One region of the Pantoea sp. X-Soil-ISGK-285 genome, then DNA from elsewhere that is predicted to be linked to it. Evidence: predicted binding sites of a transcription regulator. Region 1 holds the regulator's gene; the other holds the start of a gene.

Evidence for each region. The regulator PhoB, encoded in region 1, activates phosphate uptake and scavenging genes when phosphate is short. The targets are predictions, from matches to a motif close to CTGTCATAAAACTGNCNNAT.
Region 2: the regulator PhoB is predicted to act here: its motif matches at 8,210-8,229, upstream of pitA (inorganic phosphate transporter PitA).

The regions. Positions count from the first base shown of each region.
Region 1 covers NZ_AP035938.1:969,767-980,407, reverse strand. The annotation lists gene AC6I8B_RS04480 (cobalamin-independent methionine synthase II family protein) at 1-1,021, opposite strand, end outside; gene AC6I8B_RS04475 (PstS family phosphate ABC transporter substrate-binding protein) at 1,187-2,107, opposite strand; gene phoR (phosphate regulon sensor histidine kinase PhoR) at 2,127-3,440, opposite strand; gene phoB (phosphate response regulator transcription factor PhoB) at 3,455-4,144, opposite strand; gene sbcD (exonuclease subunit SbcD) at 4,342-5,541, shown strand; gene AC6I8B_RS04455 (AAA family ATPase) at 5,538-9,212, shown strand; gene AC6I8B_RS04450 (DUF799 domain-containing protein) at 9,242-9,895, opposite strand; gene AC6I8B_RS04445 (DUF4810 domain-containing protein) at 9,892-10,251, opposite strand; gene AC6I8B_RS04440 (CsgG/HfaB family protein) at 10,263-10,641, opposite strand, start outside.
Region 2 covers NZ_AP035938.1:3,847,835-3,858,475, reverse strand. The annotation lists gene rnz (ribonuclease Z) at 1-321, shown strand, start outside; gene AC6I8B_RS18250 (CPBP family intramembrane glutamic endopeptidase) at 318-1,136, opposite strand; gene AC6I8B_RS18245 (23S rRNA (adenine(2030)-N(6))-methyltransferase RlmJ) at 1,197-2,039, opposite strand; gene AC6I8B_RS18240 (hypothetical protein) at 2,152-2,319, shown strand; gene prlC (oligopeptidase A) at 2,470-4,512, shown strand; gene rsmJ (16S rRNA (guanine(1516)-N(2))-methyltransferase RsmJ) at 4,521-5,267, shown strand; gene uspA (universal stress protein UspA) at 5,318-5,755, opposite strand; gene uspB (universal stress protein UspB) at 6,172-6,507, shown strand; gene pitA (inorganic phosphate transporter PitA) at 6,545-8,047, opposite strand; gene AC6I8B_RS18210 (BaiN/RdsA family NAD(P)/FAD-dependent oxidoreductase) at 8,291-9,475, shown strand; gene AC6I8B_RS18205 (aldo/keto reductase) at 9,481-10,467, opposite strand.

The DNA of each region.
Region 1 (10,641 bases):
AGGCAAAACCACACTGCGGACTGAGGCAGATCTGATCCAGACTGACATACTGCGCCGCCTCTTCCAGCCGGGTTTTCACCTGCGCCGGATCTTCCAGTTCACCCACTTTCGTGGTGATGAGGCCCAGCACCACCTGCTGATGACCTGGCTTAATGTAACGCAGTGGTTCAAAACCGCCGGAACGGGCGTTGTCATACTCCAGGAAGAAGGCATCCACGTTGACGCTGCCGAACAGGATTTCTGCGACCGGCCCATAGCCGCCTTCAGAGATCCAGGTTGAACGGAAGTTGCCGCGACAGACATGCAGACCCACGGTCAGATCGGCAGGTTTACCTTCCAGCGCTTTATTCAACACCTGAGCATAAGTCTGTGCCAGCTGGTCAGGATCGTCGCCACGCGCCCGGATATCGCGCTTCTGATCCTCAGAACAGAGGTAAGCCCAGACGGTATCATCCAGTTGCAGATAGCGGCAGCCCGCGTCATAAAACGCCTGAATAGCCGCTTTATAGGTCTGCGCCAGATCGTCGAAGTAGTCCGCCAGATCGGGATAGACTTCCGCGTCGATCACCTTGCGGCCACCACGGAAGTGCAGCACGCTGGGGCTGGGAATGGTCATCTTCGGCACCGCATCACCGGCAATACTCTGCAGGAAGCGGAAATGCGCCAGCATCGGATGATCCGCCGGGAAACCGAGTTTGCTCACCACTTTCACGCCATGCGCTTTGGTCTGCACGCCATTAAACTGAATGCCCTGCTCCGCTTCATAGCGCTCTACGCCATTCAGGCCATAGAAGAAGTCGAAGTGCCACCAGCCGCGACGAAACTCGCCATCAGTGACCACTTTCAGACCGTTTTCCTGCTGTTTCGCCACCACATCGCGAATCGCCTCATCTTCAACCTGGCGCAGGGCAGCCGCATCGATCTCTCCGGCTGCAAACTGTTCGCGCGCCTGCTTAATGGCGGCGGGACGCAGAAAGCTGCCAACGGTATCGGCACGGAACGGGGCGGTTTCTCTTTGCATGATCACTCCTGTCTCTCCTGCCGTTAATGACGGCAGGAAATAGTTGCATCCTCATATAAATAGCCATCTGGATGGCTACATGTCTGAACACAGAGTGGCATGGGCGGCTTTCTTCTGCAACTGAAGAAAATTCAGTGATGATGAAAAAAATTCACGTGTGGGAGATTAACGCAGCGCGGCGCGCGCCTGCGTCATCTGACTGTCAGAGAGCGGCAGATAGCCCGCTTCACTGACCCGCCGCTGTCCCTGCGCCGAAAGTACCTGCTGCAGAAACGCGGCCACCAGCGGCGGCAAAGGTTTGCCGGGCGCTTTATTCACATAGAGATAGAGCGGGCGCGCCCAGGGATAACGGCCACTGCGGATGGCATCGGCATCCGGGGTAATCGCCTGCCCCTGATCATTCATCACCGCCAGCATTTTTACGCCGCTGAGATGAAAGCCAAAACTGGCGTAGCCGATGCTGCGTGAATTACCGGCCACCGCCTGCACCACTGCGGCCGAGCCGGGAAACTCCGCCACGTCGCTGCGAAAATCACCTTTACACAGCGCCTGCTGCTTGAAGAAACCCCATGTGCCGGAGGCGGAGTTACGTCCATAGCGCTGAATCGGCCGTTTGCTCCACTGCGCGCCGGTTAAGCCGAGATCGCCCCAGCGCAGCGGCACGCTGTGTGCGCCACACAGACGGGTAATCGAGAAGATGGCATCGAGCTGACGCGGTTCTATCTGCTGCAGCGGATTGCGCTGATTCACCACTACCACCAGCGCATCCATAGCCACCGGAACCGCCAGCGGCGGATAACCGTAGCGCGCCTCAAAGGCCTGGCGTTCATCTGCCTGCATCGGGCGGCTCATCGGACCGAGTTGTGCTGCCCCTGCCGCCAGCGCGGTCGGCGCAGTAGAAGAGCCGGAGGCCTGAACCTGGACATTGACGCCCGGCGCCTGGCGACTGAAATCTTCGCCCCACAGCGTCATCAGATAACCCAGCGTATCCGATCCGACGCTGCTGAGATTGCCGGAGAGCGCGCCGGGCTGGGCCAGTGCCAGGCCCGGCAGCAGAGTAACGATCAACAAAAGAAGGATGCGCATCAGGGAGATCCGGCAGCAATTAATGAACGGCATTCTCCTGCATCACGCTGCTGACAATCAACCTCGCTGGCAGCGTAAAGGTAAAACAGGTCTCCTTGTGCGGCACGCTGGTGATATCGAGCCGGGCGTTATGGTGGCTCAGAGCATGTTTCACTATCGCCAGCCCCAGCCCGCTGCCGCCGGTCGCACGCGAACGCGCTTTATCGACCCGGTAGAAACGCTCGGTAAGACGCGGAATATGTTCTGAGGCGATGCCCGGCCCGTTATCGCACACCCGGAAGATAGCCCCCTGTTTGCCGCGCAGCCAGCTGATATCAATTCGCGTGCCATCCGGTGTGTGGTTTACCGCGTTGTAAACCAGATTGGAGATGGCGCTGCGCAGCTGTTCATCGTTGCCGAACACTTTCAGATGGGGATCGGTATGGAAATGGATGTCGTGACGGCCGCCACTCAGCGTTGCCGCCTCATGCTGCAGCAGTTTCAGCATCACCGGCACATCGACCTTCTCTTTCAGATCGATCGCGGGCGCGGCTTCAATGCGCGACAGCGTCAGCAGCTGTTTGACCAGGCTGTCCATGCGGCGCGTCTGCTCCGACATGGTGTGCAGCGCTTTGCTGCGCGAAGGCTCGCTCATCACCGAGTCGTTCATCATCTCCAGATAGCCCTGCAGCACCGTGAGCGGTGTGCGCAATTCATGGCTGACGTTGGCAAAGAAGTTGCGGCGCGCCCCTTCCAGCTGATGCATCTGCGTGACATCACGCGCCACCAGCAGCCACTGCCCTTCGCTGTAGGGCATGACGCGGAACTCCATATGAAGTTTGTTGTTCAGCACCAGCGTCAGCGGCTTGTCGAAATCGCGCTGGCGAAGATAGCGCGAGAACTCCGGATAACGGAGCAGATTGAGGATATTCTGGCCATTATCTTCCGGCCAGCGCAGACCCAGGTGCTGCTGCGCCAGGCCGTTACACCAGAAAATGGTGCCCTCTTCGGTGGTCAGGATCACCGCATCCGGCAGCGACTCGGCACCGCTGCGGAAACGCTTAATCAGATTGCCCAGTTCACGCCGTCGCCGCCGGTTGCGGAGCTGCATCTGGTAAAGACCATAAAACAGCGGTTCCCAGCTGGCACGCCCGGCCGGTGGCGTCATGGTGCGGTCGATCCACAGCCAGTGCGACAGCCGCATCAGATTGTGAAAATGCCACAACAGCACCGTCAGCACGCTCAGCAGCAGCCACCAGGGCAGACCGCCGAACAGCAGGCCCAGCAGCACTGCGGGCAGACAGACCAGCAGCAGTTCTGTCAGTAATCTCTTCCAGGAGAGGCGTTCCAGCACGGTTAAGGCTCCGTTTAGTAGCGGGCAGAGAAACGATACCCTGTTCCGCGAACGGTTTGTACCATGCGATCGTGGCCGGACACTTCCAGCGCTTTACGTAAACGGCGGATGTGAACATCGACAGTACGATCTTCCACATACACATTGGTGCCCCAGACGTGGTTCAGCAGCTGTTCGCGGCTGTAAACGCGTTCCGGGTGGGTCATAAAGAAGTGCAGCAGCTTATATTCGGTGGGACCCATCTCCAGCGGCGTGGTTTCGGACATCACGCGATGTGAGGAGGGATCCAGACTCAGCCCCTGCATCTCAATCACCTCTTCCACGGCCATCGGCGAAATACGGCGCATCACCGCTTTGATCCTCGCCATCAGCTCTTTAGGTGAAAAGGGTTTGGTAATGTAATCATCGGCACCCACTTCCAGGCCGCGCACCCGATCCTCCTCTTCGCCGCGCGCGGTGAGCATCATCACCGGGATATCGCGTGTCATCGCCTCGCGTTTCAGATGTTTGATAAACTGAATACCGCTGCCACCGGGTAACATCCAGTCCAGCAAAATCAGATCGGGCCAGGGTTCAATCAGCTTGCCAACGGCGCTGTCATAATCTTCCGCCTCGATTGGCTGATAGTCGTTCTGCTCCAGAACAAAACACAACATTTCACGGATGGGGGCTTCATCCTCCACAACCAAAATGCGCTTAGCCATTATTACTCCTGCTGATTATGACGGATGTCACTGAGATTCGCGGCGCCATTATGCGTCAGATTTGTGACACTTTTATGAAAAACATAACCTGCCTGTAACCTCACTGGTAATCATTTATGACAGCGCAGCGACAATTTTTTGCTTTGGCCGCAGAGCCAGTATAATCGCCGGGCGAATCACAACGGCAGGGACTCATCATGCGCATCATTCATACTGCGGACTGGCATCTGGGGCAGTTCTTCTACAACAAAAGTCGGGCAGCCGAACATCAGGCATTTCTCGACTGGCTGTTGATCCAGATTGAACAGCATCAGGTGGATGCGTTGATCATCGCAGGCGATCTGTTTGATACCGGTACACCGCCCAGCTACGCCCGCGAAATGTTCAACCGCTTTGTGGTGGCGCTGCAGCCCAGCGGCTGTCAGCTGATTGTGCTGGCGGGCAACCACGATTCCGTTGCCACGCTGAATGAGTCGCGTGAGCTGCTCGCCTGTCTCAATACCCGGGTGATCGCCACCCCGCAGGAGAAGGATGATGTGCTGCTGCTCAACACCCGCCAGGGCGAGCCGGGCGCGCTGCTGTGTGCGATTCCCTATCTGCGGCCGCGCGATATCCTGCGCAGCCGGGCGGGTCAGTCGGGACGCGACAAGCAGACCTCGCTGCTGGAAGCGATCGCCCACCACTATCAGCAGCGATTCACCGCCGCCCAGGCGCTGGGCCATGCACTGCCGATTATCGCCACCGGCCATCTCACCACCGTCGGCGTCAGCCAGAGCGATTCGGTGCGCGACATCTATATCGGGACGCTGGATGCCTTCCCGGCCAGCGTGTTTCCCGCGGCTGACTATATCGCACTGGGGCATATTCATCGCGCCCAGCGCGTCGCGGGCAGCGAGCATATCCGCTACAGCGGCTCACCGATTCCGCTGAGCTTTGACGAGCTGGGCACAGAAAAAAGCGTCTTCCTGCTGGAACTCACCACCAGCGGCCTGCAATCGGTCACGCCGCTGGTGGTGCCACAGGCGCAGCCGATGCAGGTGCTGAAAGGATCGCTGGCGCAGATTGCAGAACAGTTAAATGCCTTCAGCACGGCAGAGCAGGAGAAGCCGACCTGGCTCGACATCGAAGTCACCACCCAGGAGTACCTCAGCGATCTGCAGCGTCAGGTAGAAACCCTGACCGCCACGCTGCCGGTCGAAGTCCTGTTGCTCCGCCGCAGCCGTGAACAGCGACAACAGAGCCTGGCGCGGCTCGACAACGAAACCCTGAGTGAGCTGAAGGTGGAGGAGGTCTTTGCCCGCCGGCTGGCGCTGGATGAGGAGCTGCAACCAGAGCAAATCGCCGAGATGACCACCCTGTTCCGCCAGACGCTGGCCGCCATGGAAGAGACCCAATGAAGATCCTCACGCTACGGTTCAAAAACCTCAATGCCCTGCGCGGTGAATGGTTCATCGATTTTCGCGCCGAACCTTTCGCCAGCAACGGCCTGTTCGCCATTACCGGTGCCACCGGCGCCGGTAAAACCACCCTGCTGGACGCCATCTGCCTGGCGCTCTATCACCAGACTCCGCGCCTGGGCGCGATTTCACAGAGCCAGAATGCGCTGATGACCCGCGACTGTGCCGAATGTCTGGCCGAGGTGGAGTTTGAGATCAAAGGAGAAGCCTGGCGCGCCTTCTGGAGCCAGAACCGCGCGCGCGGCACTGCCGACGGCAAACTTCAGGCACCGCGCGTTGAGCTGGCACGCTGCGCCGACAACATCATTGTTGCCGATAAAGTCGGTGACAAGCTGAAGCTGATCGAAACCCTCTCCGGGCTCGATTTTGAAAGGTTTACCCGCTCGATGATGCTGTCACAGGGCCAGTTCGCCGCCTTTCTCAACGCCAAAGCCAGTGAGCGCGCGGAACTGCTTGAGGAGCTGACCGGCACCGAGATTTACGGTCTGATTTCCGCCGCCATCTACGAGCGCCACAAAGAGGCAAAAACCCAGCTGGATCTGCTGCGCAGCCAGGCGGGAGCGATGGCGCTGCTGGATAGCGACGCACGCGCCGCGCTGCAACAGCAGCTCACCGATCTGACCGATGCGGAACAGCAGCTCAGCGCGCACTATCAGCAGGCGCAGCAACAGCAGCAGTGGCAACAGCAGGCGCAGCAGTTACAGCAGGAAGATGCGCAGGCTGACGTCGCGCTGCAGCAGGCCCAGGCTGCATCCCAGGCGGCAGAGGCCGATCGTCAGCGTCTTGCACGCAGCGAACCGGCTGAAAAGCTGCGGGTAAAACTGCAGCAGCGCGATGCGTTACGCACCGAACAGCAGCAGGTCGTGAGCCGCTGTCAGCAACTCACGGCGGCGCAGCAGCAGGCGCAGAGCCAACAGCAGCAGCATCAACAGCACTACGCGACGACCCAAAGTGCCCGCCAGCAGGCGCTGCAGGAACAGCAGCAGCAGGAAAGTCTGCTGACAGAACAGGTGCTGCCGCTGGATCAGCGGATCAGCGCACTGCAGCAGCAGCTTGCGGAGCAGCAGCAGGAAAATGCCCGACAGCAGCAGCATGCTGATCAGACACAGGCCAGCCTGGCAGAGCAGAAGCGCCAGGTTGAGACATGGCAGCAGGCGATTGCCGAACAGCATCAGTTACGCCAGCAGCTTGCCGATCTCGCCCAATGGGGCGCTTCGCTGCCGGTGTGGCAGGAGAACTTTGCCCTGCTGGCGCAGCGTGAAGCGACCCTGGCCGGACTGGCGCAACAGCGCGAGCAGCAGCAGCGACAGATCGCTGCCCAGCAGGCGGAACAGCAGCAGCAGGCAGAACAGGCGCTCCCGCGCCAGCAGGCGGAGCAACAGGCCCGCCAGGCGCTCTCGCAGGCGGAGCAAGTACTAACTTCGCTACAGGAACAGCATCCGCCTGCCGCACTGCGTCAGGCATTAAGCCAGTTGCAGAACAGCCGTCCGGCGCGTCAGCAACTGCTGCTGCTTTCAACCCAGTGGCAGCCGCTGCACCAGCAGCTGGGCCAGCGCCAGCAGCGGCTTATCGCGCTCGCAAAAGCGCATCAGCAGAGTGAAGCGGAACTCCAGGCCCTGCGCGAAACGTGGAAACGCGAAAAACAGCAGCTGGATGATGTCGAAAAAATCTGCGCGCTGGAGCAGCAGATTGTCGATCTCAGCGATTACCGCGCCCGGCTCGCCGCCGATCAGCCCTGTCCGCTATGCGGCTCCTGCACGCATCCCGCCGTTGAGGCCTACAGCACGCTGGAAGTAAGTGCTAACCAGCAGCGCCGGGCTGCACTGCAGCAACAAACCGAGGCATTGCGCGAAGCGGGCACGACAAAAAGCGAACAGCTGAAACAGTCAGCCGTGCAGCAGCAGACCCTGCGCGATGAGATCGCGGAGATGCAGCAACAGCTCGATCGGCTTGAGCAGCAATGGCAGGCGCTGAGCGGTGAGCTGGCACTTACCTTCCCGCTCGCCGATCGGGATACCTTAACCGCGTGGGAGCAGCAGCAAAGCGAACGTGAAAGCCAGCTTGAGCAACAGCGACAGGCGCAGGAAGCCGCCGAACAGGCGCGTCAGGCCGCAAAGGATTACCATCTTCAGCAGTCACAGGCCTGGCAGCAGCATTTGCAGGCAGAACAGCTGGCGCAGCAGTCGCTGTCCAGCCTGCAACAGGCGCTGGATGCGCTGCAACAGCGTCAGCAGCAGGACCAGCAGGCCATGGCGCAATTGCAGAGTCGTCTGGAGCAGCAGTTCAGTGCACACAACCTTGCCCTGCCCGACGCCGCCCATCGCGATGCATGGCTGACAGAACAGCAGCGGCGCTGGGAGCGCTGGCAGGAAAGTGAGCGGTTGCTCGCTAACCTGCAACCGCAGCTGTTAAAGGGGGAAACCCAGCTCACTGCCCTGCAACAGCAGGCAGAACTGGAGCAGCAGCAGCTCACCACTCGTCAGCAGCAGCAAAACCAGCGCCAGACGCAGCTCAGCGAGATGCGCCGTGCCCGTCAGGCGCTGTTTGGCGACCGCGAGGTCACCCACGCCCGTCAGCAGATGCAGGCCCGCGTTCAGCAGGCTGATGAACAACTGGCACAGCAGCTCACGGCCCTGCAACAGGCGCAGGCCGAGGTCAGTCGCCTGCAGGGTGAGCTTTCGGGACTGGAAAATCAGCGGCAGACGCTCAATAGCAAACTGGCAGAGGCGGAAAGCGCGCTGCAGCAGGCACTGGAGAGCGCCGGATTCGCGGATGAAGCCAGCCTGCGCGCGGCGCTGCTGGATGAGCAGACCGCAGTGCAACTGCGTCAGCAGTTGCAGCAGCTCGATCAGCAATGCCAGCAGCAGCAGGCGCGACTGGCGGATCTGCGTCAGCGGCTCAGTCTCCATCAGCAGGCGAAACCCGCTGCGATGCCGGAATCCGCCGAGGCGCTGGCGCAACAGCTGGAGCAGTTACGGCTGGCACTGCGCGACAACGCCAGCCAGCAGGGTCAGATTCAGCAGCAGCTACAGAGCGATGCCAGCCTTCGTGTGCGCCAGCAGAGCCTGATGACACAGATTGAACAGGATGGTGTGACGCTGGCGCAGTGGAGCCTGCTCAACGATCTGATTGGCTCCGCCAGCGGCGATAAATTCCGGCGCTTCGCCCAGGGCTTAACGCTGGATCACCTGGTGGCCCTGGCTAACCGTCAGCTCGATCGGCTGCATGGCCGCTATCTGCTGCAGCGACGGGCGCAGGATCTGCTGGAGCTGGATGTGGTCGATACCTGGCAAGCCGATGCGGCGCGCGATACCCGCACGCTGTCGGGTGGTGAGAGCTTCCTGGTGAGTCTGGCGCTGGCGCTGGCGTTGTCGGATCTGGTCAGCCACAAAACGCGCATCGAATCGCTGTTTCTGGATGAGGGATTTGGCACGCTGGATGCGCAGACGCTGGACACCGCGCTGGATGCCCTGGACGCGCTTAATGCCAGCGGCAAAACCATTGGGGTCATCAGTCACGTGGAAGCGATGAAGGAGCGTATTCCGGTACAGATTAAAGTACGCAAGATGAATGGGCTGGGTTACAGCCAGCTGGAACTGCCGCAGGGATAACGGGCGCCGCAGCGCCCGTTTACGTGCAATCAGCGGGCGCTGACGAGCTTGTAGCGAGGGCCGGTGAGTAACCCGCCCTGCTCGTTCTGTGCCAGTAGACGATTGCTGGTCAGTCCGGCCACGGTGTGCGCTTTATCAGTCACGTTGCTGGCAATCTGTTTGATCGCCGCACTGACCAGCATACCGACCAGTCCACCGTTGTTGTTGTTGCCATCTTCACTGTCGCTGGCACTGGCCTTACCCTGCCAGATCTCTTTGCCGCTGCGCAGATCCACCAGCCGTGCTTTGGCGGTTACGATCGTCACGCTGTCAATGACCCGATAGCTGCTGCCATATTCGCTGATCGAGATATAGAGCGCGCTGTCGGCGTGGAAAATCTCATTCAGACGCTTCGCGCTGACGGCCTGGGCGTCACTGGCACTGGTCAGGCCATTCTGCTGAAAGGTCTCTTCAACCACTGCCACCGGGAAGACGTAGTAACCGGCTTCGGCCAGCGGGCGCGTCACCAGCGAGGTCAGACTGTGAGCGGCATTGATATCCGGCGAGGTGTTATCGGCCGGCAGCACCAGAATCGAGGCGGGCTTGCTGGCACGGAACGCACTGTAGTCATACGGTTTTTTCGTCGCACAACCGGTCAGCAGCAGCATCATCAGCACGCCGCCGAGGGCAATCAGTTTTTTCACCGTACCACTCCTTGTTTTTTACTCATCAGAAAATCCATGTAAGGTGCCGATTCGGGAAACAGCTGCTTCTCGGTGGCAAACTGACCAAAGGCTTTATTGGTATCGCCGGTTTTGGCATAGAGCAGGCCAAGCTGGGCGTGCAGGCCAGGCGCAACCGGCTGGTTAACGGCACGGGCTTTTTCAATGTCCAGATTCAGCGCATCGATCTGCTTCAGCGGATCGCTGCCCGGCTGATAGTAGCTATAGACCTGCTGCTGATAATCGCCCCAGTAGTAGATCGTTTTCGGCGCTTTTGGCGCACAGCCTGCCAGCAACGCCGCTGCAATCAGCAGGCTGCTCAGTGTCATTATCTTCATTTACTGCTTCCTTATTTAGCCGGACGCCATGCGCCGTTGTTGATTCCATCCACTAAATGATCGACCGCTTCGCGAATCGCCAGATCCATCACTTTGCCGTTCAGCGTAGAGTCATAGCTGCTGGTGCCACCAAAGCCGATGACCTCACGTGCGGAGAGCTGATACTCGCCCGCGCCCTGGGTGCTGTAGACCACCTCTGAGGTAGTGACATCCACTACGTTCAGATTCACTTTGGCATAGGCGATCTGCGTTTTGCCGCGGCCCAGAATGCCCCACAGCTGCTGATCGCCCACTTCTTTGCGGCCAAACTCGGTGATATCACCGGTGATGATGAAGTTCGCGCCTTTGATATTCTGCTGGCTGCGTTTGAAGTCCGACTCCTGCTGCAGC
Region 2 (10,641 bases), 1.2 Mb from region 1:
CCCGCGACACCCGGCAAAACGCTGGCCATCTTTGGCGATACGGCACCTACTGAGGTCGCGCTGCAACTGGCGGCCAATGTTGATGTGATGGTGCATGAAACCACGCTGGAGGCCGCGATGGTGGAAAAAGCCAACGGGCGCGGGCACTCCACCACAATGCAGGCCGCCGAAGTGGCAAAACGCGCCGGAGCAAAACGGCTGATCGCCACCCATTTCAGTTCACGCTATCTGGCAAAAGACATGAACCGCCTGCTGGCGGAGTGCCAGACGATTTTTCCCTGCACCGAGCTGGCCTGGGATCTGGCGGTTTTTAACCTCTAATGATGCAGTGCGGGATAAGTGAAAAACAGCAGATGGGTCAGGTTAAGGCCAAAATGCAGGGCGGTCGCCAGCCATAAGCGGCCGCTCCAGTGCCACGCCAGCCCATATAACAGCCCGGCCAGGGTGGCGAAGATCACCAGCAACAGGCCGCCGCTCAGATGCACCAGACCAAACAGCAGCGCGCTCAGTAACAGCGCCGGGATGCCGCCCACTACCTGCTTTAATCGCTGCTGCAGATAGCCACGAAACAGGGCCTCTTCCGCCAGCGAAACAAAGAACAGGTTGGCGAGCATAAATGGGCCCAGCCAGTCCGGCGTATGTTGCTCAAACGCTAATCCGCCCAATAATACCGCGCAGTACAGCAGCAGCGGAATGGCGGCGATCAGTGCCAGTGCGGCGGGTAGTCGATAGCGTGGTGGCGTGGCAGGCGCGCGAAACAGCGTCGGCAGGCAGGCCAGCAGTACAAAAGGAATAAGCGCTTTATCGAAGTTAAACCCGAAGCTGAAAGGCACGCTGTGCGGTCCGGCCTGCACATCCTCTGCCTTAAGGGGATTATTAAAGCCTGGAAAAAGATGGAGGAGCAACCCGATGGCGATCAGCACCAGCAGCGCTTCGGTCACTATTTGTCGTCGATGATGGTCACGGTCATAAATACGGAATGCCACCACAGCGGCGGTGCCGGTAAACAGCAGGAGCACCGGCCACGCTAACACGTCCTGATAAAAACCCAGCAGTGTGGCGAGCGCCAGTAATAATAATGCCAGCCGTCGGGCCGGTTGCAGCGCGGCCAGCGCGCCAGCCAGTATGATCCACATGGTAAAGACCTGGTACAACGCCGCAGCACCGGTAGTGAGCGGCGTAGAAGACAAAGAGAGTTATTCGGGTACGATCTGGTTAACCGCGTAGTGGCCGGTACCCGTCGGAACCAGTTTCTGGTGCAGCCACGGCAGCAGGGTATTCATCTGCTGGGCCAGCTTCCACGGCGGGTTAATCACGATCATGCCGGAGGCGGTCATGCCGCGCTGATCGCTGTCCGGACGGGCCGCCAGTTCGATCTGCAGAATATTGCGAATGCCGGTCGCTTCCAGGTCGCGCAGCATATGTTTGATCTGCTGGCGTAAAACCACCGGATACCACAACGCAAAGACGCCGGTGCCAAAACGTTTATGGCCTTCCTGAATCCCTTTCACCACTGCCTGGTAGTCGCTTTTCATCTCATACGGCGGATCGATCAGCACCAGACCGCGACGTGACGGCGGTGGCAGTTTCGATTTTAACTGCTGATAACCGTCGGCACGATCGACGCGGGCACGGTTGTCTTTGCTGAATTCGTTACGCAGCAGCGGATAGTCGCTGGAGTGCAACTCAGTGAGTTGCAGTTTGTCATCTTCACGCAGCAGATGGCGGGCAATCAGCGGCGAACCGGGATAATAACGCAACGTCCCGCTACGGTTCAGCGCACGAATCGCATCAAAATAGGGTTGCAGCAATTCCGGCGCATCGGGCTGCTGCCAGATACGTGAGATGCCTTCCAGATATTCACCGGTACGCTCGGCGTGCTCGCCGCTAAGCTGATAGCGGCCTGCTCCCGCATGGGTATCCAGGTAGAAAAACGGTTTCTCTTTCTCTTTCAGCGCCGTGATGATCAGGCTCAGAACGGTGTGCTTCAGCACGTCGGCGTGGTTGCCAGCATGGAAGCTATGGCGATAACTCAGCATTGTTTATCCTGTTGAATGTATAAGGTTTTAATTGATGGAAAATCAATTTATACCAATTATTACCTCACGTATTACCCACAGAACGACGCACAGCAACCGACGCAGGAAAAGCATGAGAATCCGCGATTATATCAGGGATGACCTGTTGATGGGCCAGAAGCGTGATAACAAATCGGGATTACCGCGAGCCGCTCAGGGCGGGGCGTGTGGTTCCCGGCACGCAGTCACGGAAAGCGACCGCAAATCCTCCCCGACGCGCCAGCCAGCATTACGTGCATGAGATAAAAGCGTGCATCTTCCGTGCTGCTATTCGCGCGTTTCTTCCCCACCTCATCCTGGCTGCCATTGATTTTCGCTACACTAAGCCGCATGTTACTTAGATTGCGTTGCGCGACCCGCTGCGCCCCATACATCTATAAAGGACTGCGCTATGACCAATCCGCTACTGACATCTTTTACGCTACCCCCTTTTTCTGCCATTAAGCCTGAACATGTGGTGCCTGCCGTGACGGAAGTGCTGAGCCACTGTCGCGCAGAAGTCGAAAAAGTCGTGGCGCAGGGTGCGCCGTATACCTGGGATAATCTGGTTCAGCCGCTGGCGGAAACTGACGATCGCCTGAGCCGTATCTTCTCACCGGTCAGCCACCTTAATGCGGTGAAAAACAGCCCGGAGCTGCGTGAAGCCTATGAGCAGACGCTGCCGCTGCTCTCTGAATACAGCACCTGGGTTGGTCAGCATGAAGGGCTCTATCAGGCGTATCGCAACCTGAAAGAGGGCGATCAGTACGCTGCACTGGATCTGGCGCAGAAGAAAGCGGTCGATAATGCCCTGCGTGATTTCGAACTCTCCGGCATCGGCCTGCCAAAAGATAAACAGCAGCGCTACGGCGAAATCGCCGCGCGCCTCTCTGAGCTGGGCTCGGCTTACAGCAACAACGTGCTCGATGCCACCATGGGCTGGAGCAAGCTGATTACCGATGAAAGCGAGCTGGCCGGTATGCCGGAGAGCGCGATGGCGGCGGCGAAAGCACAGGCTGAAGCCAAAGAGCAGGAAGGCTGGCTGCTGACGCTGGATATCCCAAGCTATCTGCCGGTCATGACCTACTGCGACAACGCTGCGCTGCGTGAAGAGATGTATCGCGCCTATGCGACGCGCGCCTCCGATCAGGGTCCGAACGCCGGTAAGTGGGATAACGGCCCAATCATGGCGGAAGAGCTGGCGCTGCGTCACGAGCTGGCACAGCTGCTGGGCTTCGACTCCTACGCCGATAAATCGCTGGCGACCAAAATGGCGCAAAGCCCGTCCCAGGTAATCGACTTCCTTAATGACCTTGCGGAACGCGCCCGTCCGCAGGGTGAAAAAGAGCTGGAGCAGCTGCGCGCCTTTGCCCGTAAAGAGCACGGCGTGACCGAGCTTAATCCGTGGGATCTCACCTATTACGGTGAAAAGCAGAAGCAGCATCTCTACACCATCAGCGATGAGCAACTGCGCCCTTACTTCCCGGAAGAGCGTGCGGTCGCCGGTCTGTTTGAAGTGGTGAAACGCATTTACGGCATCACGGCGAAGCAGCGTAACGACGTTGAGGTTTATCATCCTGACGTGAAGTTCTTCGATCTGTTCGATGAAACCGGCGAACTGCGCGGCAGCTTCTATCTCGATCTCTACGCCCGCGAACATAAACGTGGCGGTGCCTGGATGGATGACTGCGTCGGCCAGATGCGTAAAGCCGATGGCAGCCTGCAGAAGCCGGTTGCCTACCTGACCTGTAACTTTAACCGTCCGGTGAAAGGCAAACCTGCGCTGTTCACCCATGACGAAGTGATCACCCTGTTCCATGAGTTTGGTCACGGCCTGCATCACATGCTGACCCGTATCGAAGCGCCTGGCGTCTCCGGTATCAGCGGTGTGCCATGGGATGCAGTCGAACTGCCAAGCCAGTTCATGGAGAACTGGTGCTGGGAACCGGATGCGCTGGCCTTTATCTCGGGCCACTTTGAAACCGGCGAACCGCTGCCGAAAGAGCTGCTGGATAAAATGCTGGCGGCGAAGAACTATCAGGCTGCGCTGTTTATCCTGCGTCAGCTGGAGTTCGGCCTGTTCGATTTCCGCCTGCACACCGAGTTTAATCCGGAGAAAGGTGCACAGATTCTGGAAACCCTGCGCGAAGTGAAAAGCCGCGTGGCCGTGGTTCCGGGTCCGGAATGGGGCCGTTTCCCGCATGCCTTCAGCCACATCTTTGCCGGTGGCTATGCGGCGGGTTACTACAGCTATCTGTGGGCAGACGTGCTGGCGGCGGATGCTTACTCCCGCTTCGAGGAAGAGGGCATCTTCAACCGTGAAACCGGTCAGTCCTTCCTGGATAACATCCTGACCCGTGGCGGTTCTGAAGAGCCGATGGAACTGTTCAAACGCTTCCGTGGCCGTGAACCGAAGCTCGATGCGATGCTGGAACATTACGGCATTCAGGGATAAGTCGGTTCGTGAAAATCTGTTTGCTCGATGAATCAGGCGCCGGAGACGGCGCCTTATCACGTTTAGCGCAGCGCTGGCAGCTGGAGCACGATGAAGACGCACTGCTGGCGCTGGTGCAGACCCCGACGCACCTTGAATTGCGCAAGCGTGATGAGCCAAAGCTGGGCGGCATTTTTGTTGATTTCGTCACTGGCGCGATGGCCCATCGCCGTCGCTTCGGCGGTGGACGCGGCGAAGCCGTCGCCAAAGCGGTCGGCATCAAAGGCGGTTATCTGCCGGATGTGGTCGATGCCACCGCCGGGCTGGGACGAGATGCGTTTGTACTGGCGGCGCTGGGCTGCCGGGTGCGAATGCTGGAGCGTCATCCGGTTGTCGCTGCGCTGCTGGAAGATGGATTGCAGCGCGGGTATCAGGATGCGGAAATTGGCCCCTGGCTGCGCGATCGGCTGACGCTGATTCATGCGGCCAGCGCGCAGGCGCTGGGGGATATCACGCCGCCGCCGGATGTGGTCTATCTCGATCCGATGTATCCCCATCGCCAGAAAAGTGCGCTGGTGAAAAAGGAGATGCGGGTGTTTCAGTCGCTGGTGGGGCCGGATGAAGATGCTGACGCATTACTGGAACCCGCTCGTCGGCTGGCGAAGAAACGCATCGTGGTTAAACGGCCAGACTATGCACCGCCGCTGGCGGGTATTGTGACGCAGGCGGCCGTGGTAACCAAAAGCCATCGCTTTGATATTTACCCACCGCTTTAAAGCATAAAAAAGCCGGCTCTGCGCCGGCTTTAATCATTTATACGGCGAAATTACGCCTCGTCTTCATCGCGCAGCGGCACAATCAGCATGTCGATATGCACGGTGTTGATCAGCTGACGGGCTGAGGACATCAGCTTGCTCCAGAAATCCTGATGATGACCACATACTACAAGGTCAACGTCATATTTTTTGATCGCGTCAACCAGTACCTGGCCGAGGTCGCCACTGCCGCTCAGCGTCTCACTGATCGGGTAGCCCGCCGCATCTGACAACCCTTTCAGCGCCGCATGCGTCTCTTCAGAGATACGCTTCTGCATATCCCCTAAGTTGACATCAATCAGGCCGGTGTAGAGGTCGGAGTAATTGACATCAACGTGAATCAGGGAAATTCTGGCATCGTACGGACGAGCCAGCGAGACGGCCTTATCCACCAGCAACTGGCTTTCGGGAGAAAGGTCTACTGCAATCAGGATATGTTTATAAGCCATGATAAAACTCCTTTCACGAGGTTAAGGATGGCATCCGGTGTTCCTGCCGCGTCACAGCTTAGCGAAATCCCTTGCGCGAGCGGGCGATGAGCGCCACCAAAGTGTCTACCTGCATTGCAGGTGATGATGTTGTTATGTCCTCAGTATAGCCTTCTCCCACTGTAAATGCTGCCGTTGCCGCCTGGCTTATGAATAAGATCAAGGCTATGCCAGATTTACTCGCGCTGAACGAAAATCATCGTTGGAAAAAATGTAAAGATTTCTCCTACACTGAAAAAAGGCGGTCCGATTCGCAACCGCTCAGGGGGTCGAAAAACTTTCGCAGTCCGGTGATTCAGTGGCTGGTTATTTCTGCAGGTGGACTCAGTGTCTGACGCTGGGCCTGTTGCTGCGATTCCAGCCGGGAGGGGGAGAATATGATCAGCACTATTGCGCTTTTTTGGGCGCTTTGCGTGGTGTGTATCGTGAATATGGCGCGCTATTTTTCATCCCTGCGCGCTCTGCTGGCGGTCTTACGCGGTTGTGATCCGCTGCTGTATCAGTATGTCGATGGGGCGGGTTTTTTCACCTCTCATGGCCAGCCGAGCAAGCAGGTGCGGCTGGTCACTTATATCTGGGCAAAGCGCTATCTCGATCATCATGACGATGAGTTTATTCGGCGCTGCGAGCGGGTGCGGGGGCAGTTTATGCTGACCAGTGCGCTGTGCGGACTGGTGGTCATCAGTCTGGTGGCGCTGGCGATCTGGCATTAAAAAAGGGCGACTTGCGTCGCCCTTTTTTTTGCTGGCATCACACCAGTTTTAAGGCAATCCAGTAGAGCGAACCTGACAGCAGAATACAGACCGGCAGGGTGAAGATCCACGCCATGGCGATGTTCTTGATGGTCCGGCTCTGTAGCCCGCCACCGTCGACCAGCATGGTACCGGCAACCGATGAAGAGAGGATATGCGTGGTGGAGACGGGCATGCCGGTATAGCTGGCGACACCAATCGACAGCGCTGCTGTCACCTGTGCTGACATTCCTTGCGCATAGGTCATGCCTTTTTTACCAATCTTCTCACCAATGGTGGTGGCAACACGACGCCAGCCAATCATGGTGCCGATGCCCAGCGCCAGCGCGACGGCCACAATAATCCAGATAGGCGCATACTCGATGGTGCCAAGCAGGTCGCTTTTCAGCTTATTGAGGAAGCGTTTGTCATCTGGCGAGGTTTCCTGCAGACGAGCCGCTTTATCGGCGGTATCGGAGATACACAGCAGCAGACGACGCATCTGACCGCGCTGATCAACCGTCAGCTGATCGTAGCTCTGCAGGTTATTCAGCAACACCTGCGCACCCTGTACCGCCTGTAATGCGCGCGCGCTGTCACAATGGAACTCCTGCGGGCTGGTTGCTGGTACTTCTTCCGGCGTGGGCAGCTTAGGCGGTGCCATCTGGATGATGTGGGTCAGCGAGGCGTTATGCTGCTGATAATACTGCTCCAGGTGATTGACTGCATCGCGGGTTCGCGTGATGTCGTAACCGGAGGCATTCATATTTACCACGAAACCAGCAGGTGCCACGCCAATCAGAACCAGCATGATCAGGCCGATCCCTTTCTGACCGTCATTCGCACCGTGGGAGTAACTCACGCCAATTGCCGAAACAATCAGGGCGATACGGGTCCAGAACGGCGGCTTTTTCTTGCCGTCGATCTTCTCACGGTCAGCAGGCGTCATATGAATACGCGCACGCTTTTTGGTATTGCTCCAGTAGCGACGCAGTATAAAGATTAAGCCGCCCGCCATCACCAGGCCGACAATCGGCGACAGGATCAGAGAAAGGAAGATGTTCAGCACTTTCGGGATGTTGAGCGCATCAACCACCGAGGTTCCGCTCATCAGGGCGTTGGTCAGACCGATACCGATAATGGCGCCGATCAGCGTATGGGAGCTGGAGGCTGGCAGACCGAGATACCAGGTGCCGAGGTTCCAGATAATCGCCGCCAGCAGCATAGAAAACACCATGGCGAGACCGTGAGCCGATCCAACGTTTAACAACAGATCGGTGGGAAGCATATGAACAATAGCGTAAGCGACACTCAATCCACCGAGCAGCACGCCAAGGAAGTTAAATACACCCGCCATGACCACAGCAAGCTGGGCACGCATGGCACGCGTATAGATGACCGTCGCAACTGCGTTGGCCGTGTCGTGGAAACCGTTGATCGCTTCGTAAAACAATACAAACAGCAGGGCAAGAACCAATAACAGGCTAGTACTGAGGTCTAGACCAGCAAACAGATGTAGCATAAACGTTACGCCATTTTTGGAGGACATGAACGCGGCGCATTATCCGCGACAACGTGCTGTATGGGAAAGGAAAATATAGCGCTAATTTAACCTTTCGATGTAAGGCGTAAGGGTAACTCAGAGAAAAAGGGTTAGATATTAGACAGATACAATATGACACATTTGCGGCATTTTTTTGACGCTGGCGTCTCAGTGAGCAGATCACTACAATCTGCGCCTTTCCAGTTAAGTGAGCGAGTCGTAGTGGAACAGTTTGACGTTATCATCATTGGTGCCGGTGCCGCAGGGCTGTTCTGCGCCGCCCAGGCCGGGCAGCGGGGACGCCGCGTGTTACTGCTGGATAACGGCAAAAAGCCGGGACGTAAAATTCTGATGTCTGGCGGTGGCCGCTGCAACTTCACCAATCTCTACACCGAACCGGCGGCGTATCTGTCGCACAATCCTCATTTCTGTAAATCGGCGCTGGCGCGTTATACCCAGTGGGATTTTATCGATCTGGTTAATCGCCACGGCATCGCCTGGCATGAGAAAACCCTGGGCCAGCTCTTCTGCGACGACTCCGCCCAGCAGATTGTCGATCTGCTGCTGGCCGAATGTGACAAGGGCAATGTCACCCTGCGGCTGCGCAGTGAAGTGCTCAGCGTGGCGCGCGATGAAAGCGGCTATACTCTGCAACTTAACGGCAGCACGGTTCAGGCGGAGAAGCTGGTCATCGCCAGCGGCGGTCTGTCGATGCCAGGCCTGGGCGCCACGCCGTTTGGCTATAAAATAGCGGAGCAGTTCGGGCTGAGCGTCTTTCCGACGCGGGCGGCGCTGGTGCCCTTTACCCTGCACAAGCCGCTGCTGGAGCAGTTGCAGACGCTGTCAGGCGTCGCGCTGGAGACCACTATCGATGCGCAGGATGGCACCCGCTTCAAAGAGGCGATGCTGTTTACCCACCGCGGCCTCTCCGGCCCGGCGGTGTTACAAATCTCCAGCTACTGGCTACCCGGAGAATTCGTCACCATCGATCTGTCGCCTGCCACGCCGCTTGAGGCGTTTCTGACGGCGCAGCGTGAAGCACACCCGAATCTCAGCCTGAAGAACAGCCTGGCGAAAATCCTGCCGAAGCGTCTGGTGGAAGTATTACAGGCGCTGAAGGTGGTGCCGGATATCACCCTGAAGCAGCTCAACAGCAAACAGCAAACCGAGCTGGCGCAGACGCTGCACGCCTGGCGCATTCAGCCAAACGGCACCGAGGGATATCGAACTGCTGAAGTGACGCTGGGCGGTGTGGATACCACACAGCTCTCCTCGAAAACGATGGAGGCGCGCGCGGTACCGGGACTTTACTTTATTGGTGAAGTGGCTGATGTCACCGGCTGGCTGGGCGGCTATAACTTCCAGTGGGCGTGGAGTTCCGCCTGGGCCTGCGCCCAGGCGTTGTAAGGCGCTTACCAGCGCTGATGCACATGAGGCGCGATCTTCTCCTGATAGATCTGCTTCAGCGCCGCCATGGTATCTGCAGAGAGCGCATCGACATCGCTGGCGCGGGCATTGGCTTCAGCCTGTTCGCGGTTTTTCGCGCCAGGGATCACCACGCTGACATCTTCGTTCATCAGGATCCAGCGCAGGGCAAACATCGCCATGGTGGTGTCGCCAGTGACAAAGCGGCGAATCTCTTCAACCGCCTCCAGCGCCACCTCATAAGGCACGCCGGAAAAGGTCTCGCCCTTATCGAACGCTTCGCCATTACGGTTAAAGGCGCGGTGATCGTCAGCGGCAAATACGCTGTCGGCACGCATTTTGCCGGTCAGCAGGCCCGACGCCAGCGGTACACGGGCGATGATCGCCACATCACGGCGTTTCGCTTCACGCAGCAGCAGTTCAGCCGGACGCTGGCGGAAAATGTTGTAGATCAGCTGAATTGACGAGACGTTTGGAAACTCCAGCGCCTTCAGACCTTCTTCAACTTTCTCAACGGAGACACCGTAGTGACGGATTTTTCCGGCAGCGACCATCTCATCCATCACCGCAAAGACGTCCGGGTTGTAGTAGACCTCGGTCGGCGGGCAATGCAGCTGCACTAAATCCAGCGTGTCGGTTTGCAGGTTCTCGCGTGAACGGTCAATAAAGGCGTTGAGGTTTTCAGCATTGTAACCTTCAGCCACATGTGGCGAGAGGCGACGCCCCAGCTTGGTGGCGACAAACGGACGTTCACCGCCGCGCTGATTCAGCACCTCTGCGATGATTTTTTCGGAACGGCCATCGCCATAGACATCGGCGGTATCAATAAAGGTAATGCCCGCATCCAGCGCAGCATTCAGCGCGGCTTTGGCATCCTCCATGCTCACTTCCCCCCAGGTTCCGCCAATGGCCCATGCGCCAAAGCCAATTTCGGAGACGCGCTGACCGGTACGGCCCAGTGTTCGTAGTTTCATGCAAACATTCCTCGATGCGTTTCAGACAGGGTGACAGAAAGCGGCTAACCAATGAGCTTAGCGCTTCCTGGCAGAGAGGCGATGTGACGTCGTTGCAGACCTGCACGGTAAAAATACGATGCTGCTACGCCATGCTGCTGGTTACGTTGAAGATTTCAGCGGAAAACGGCATGG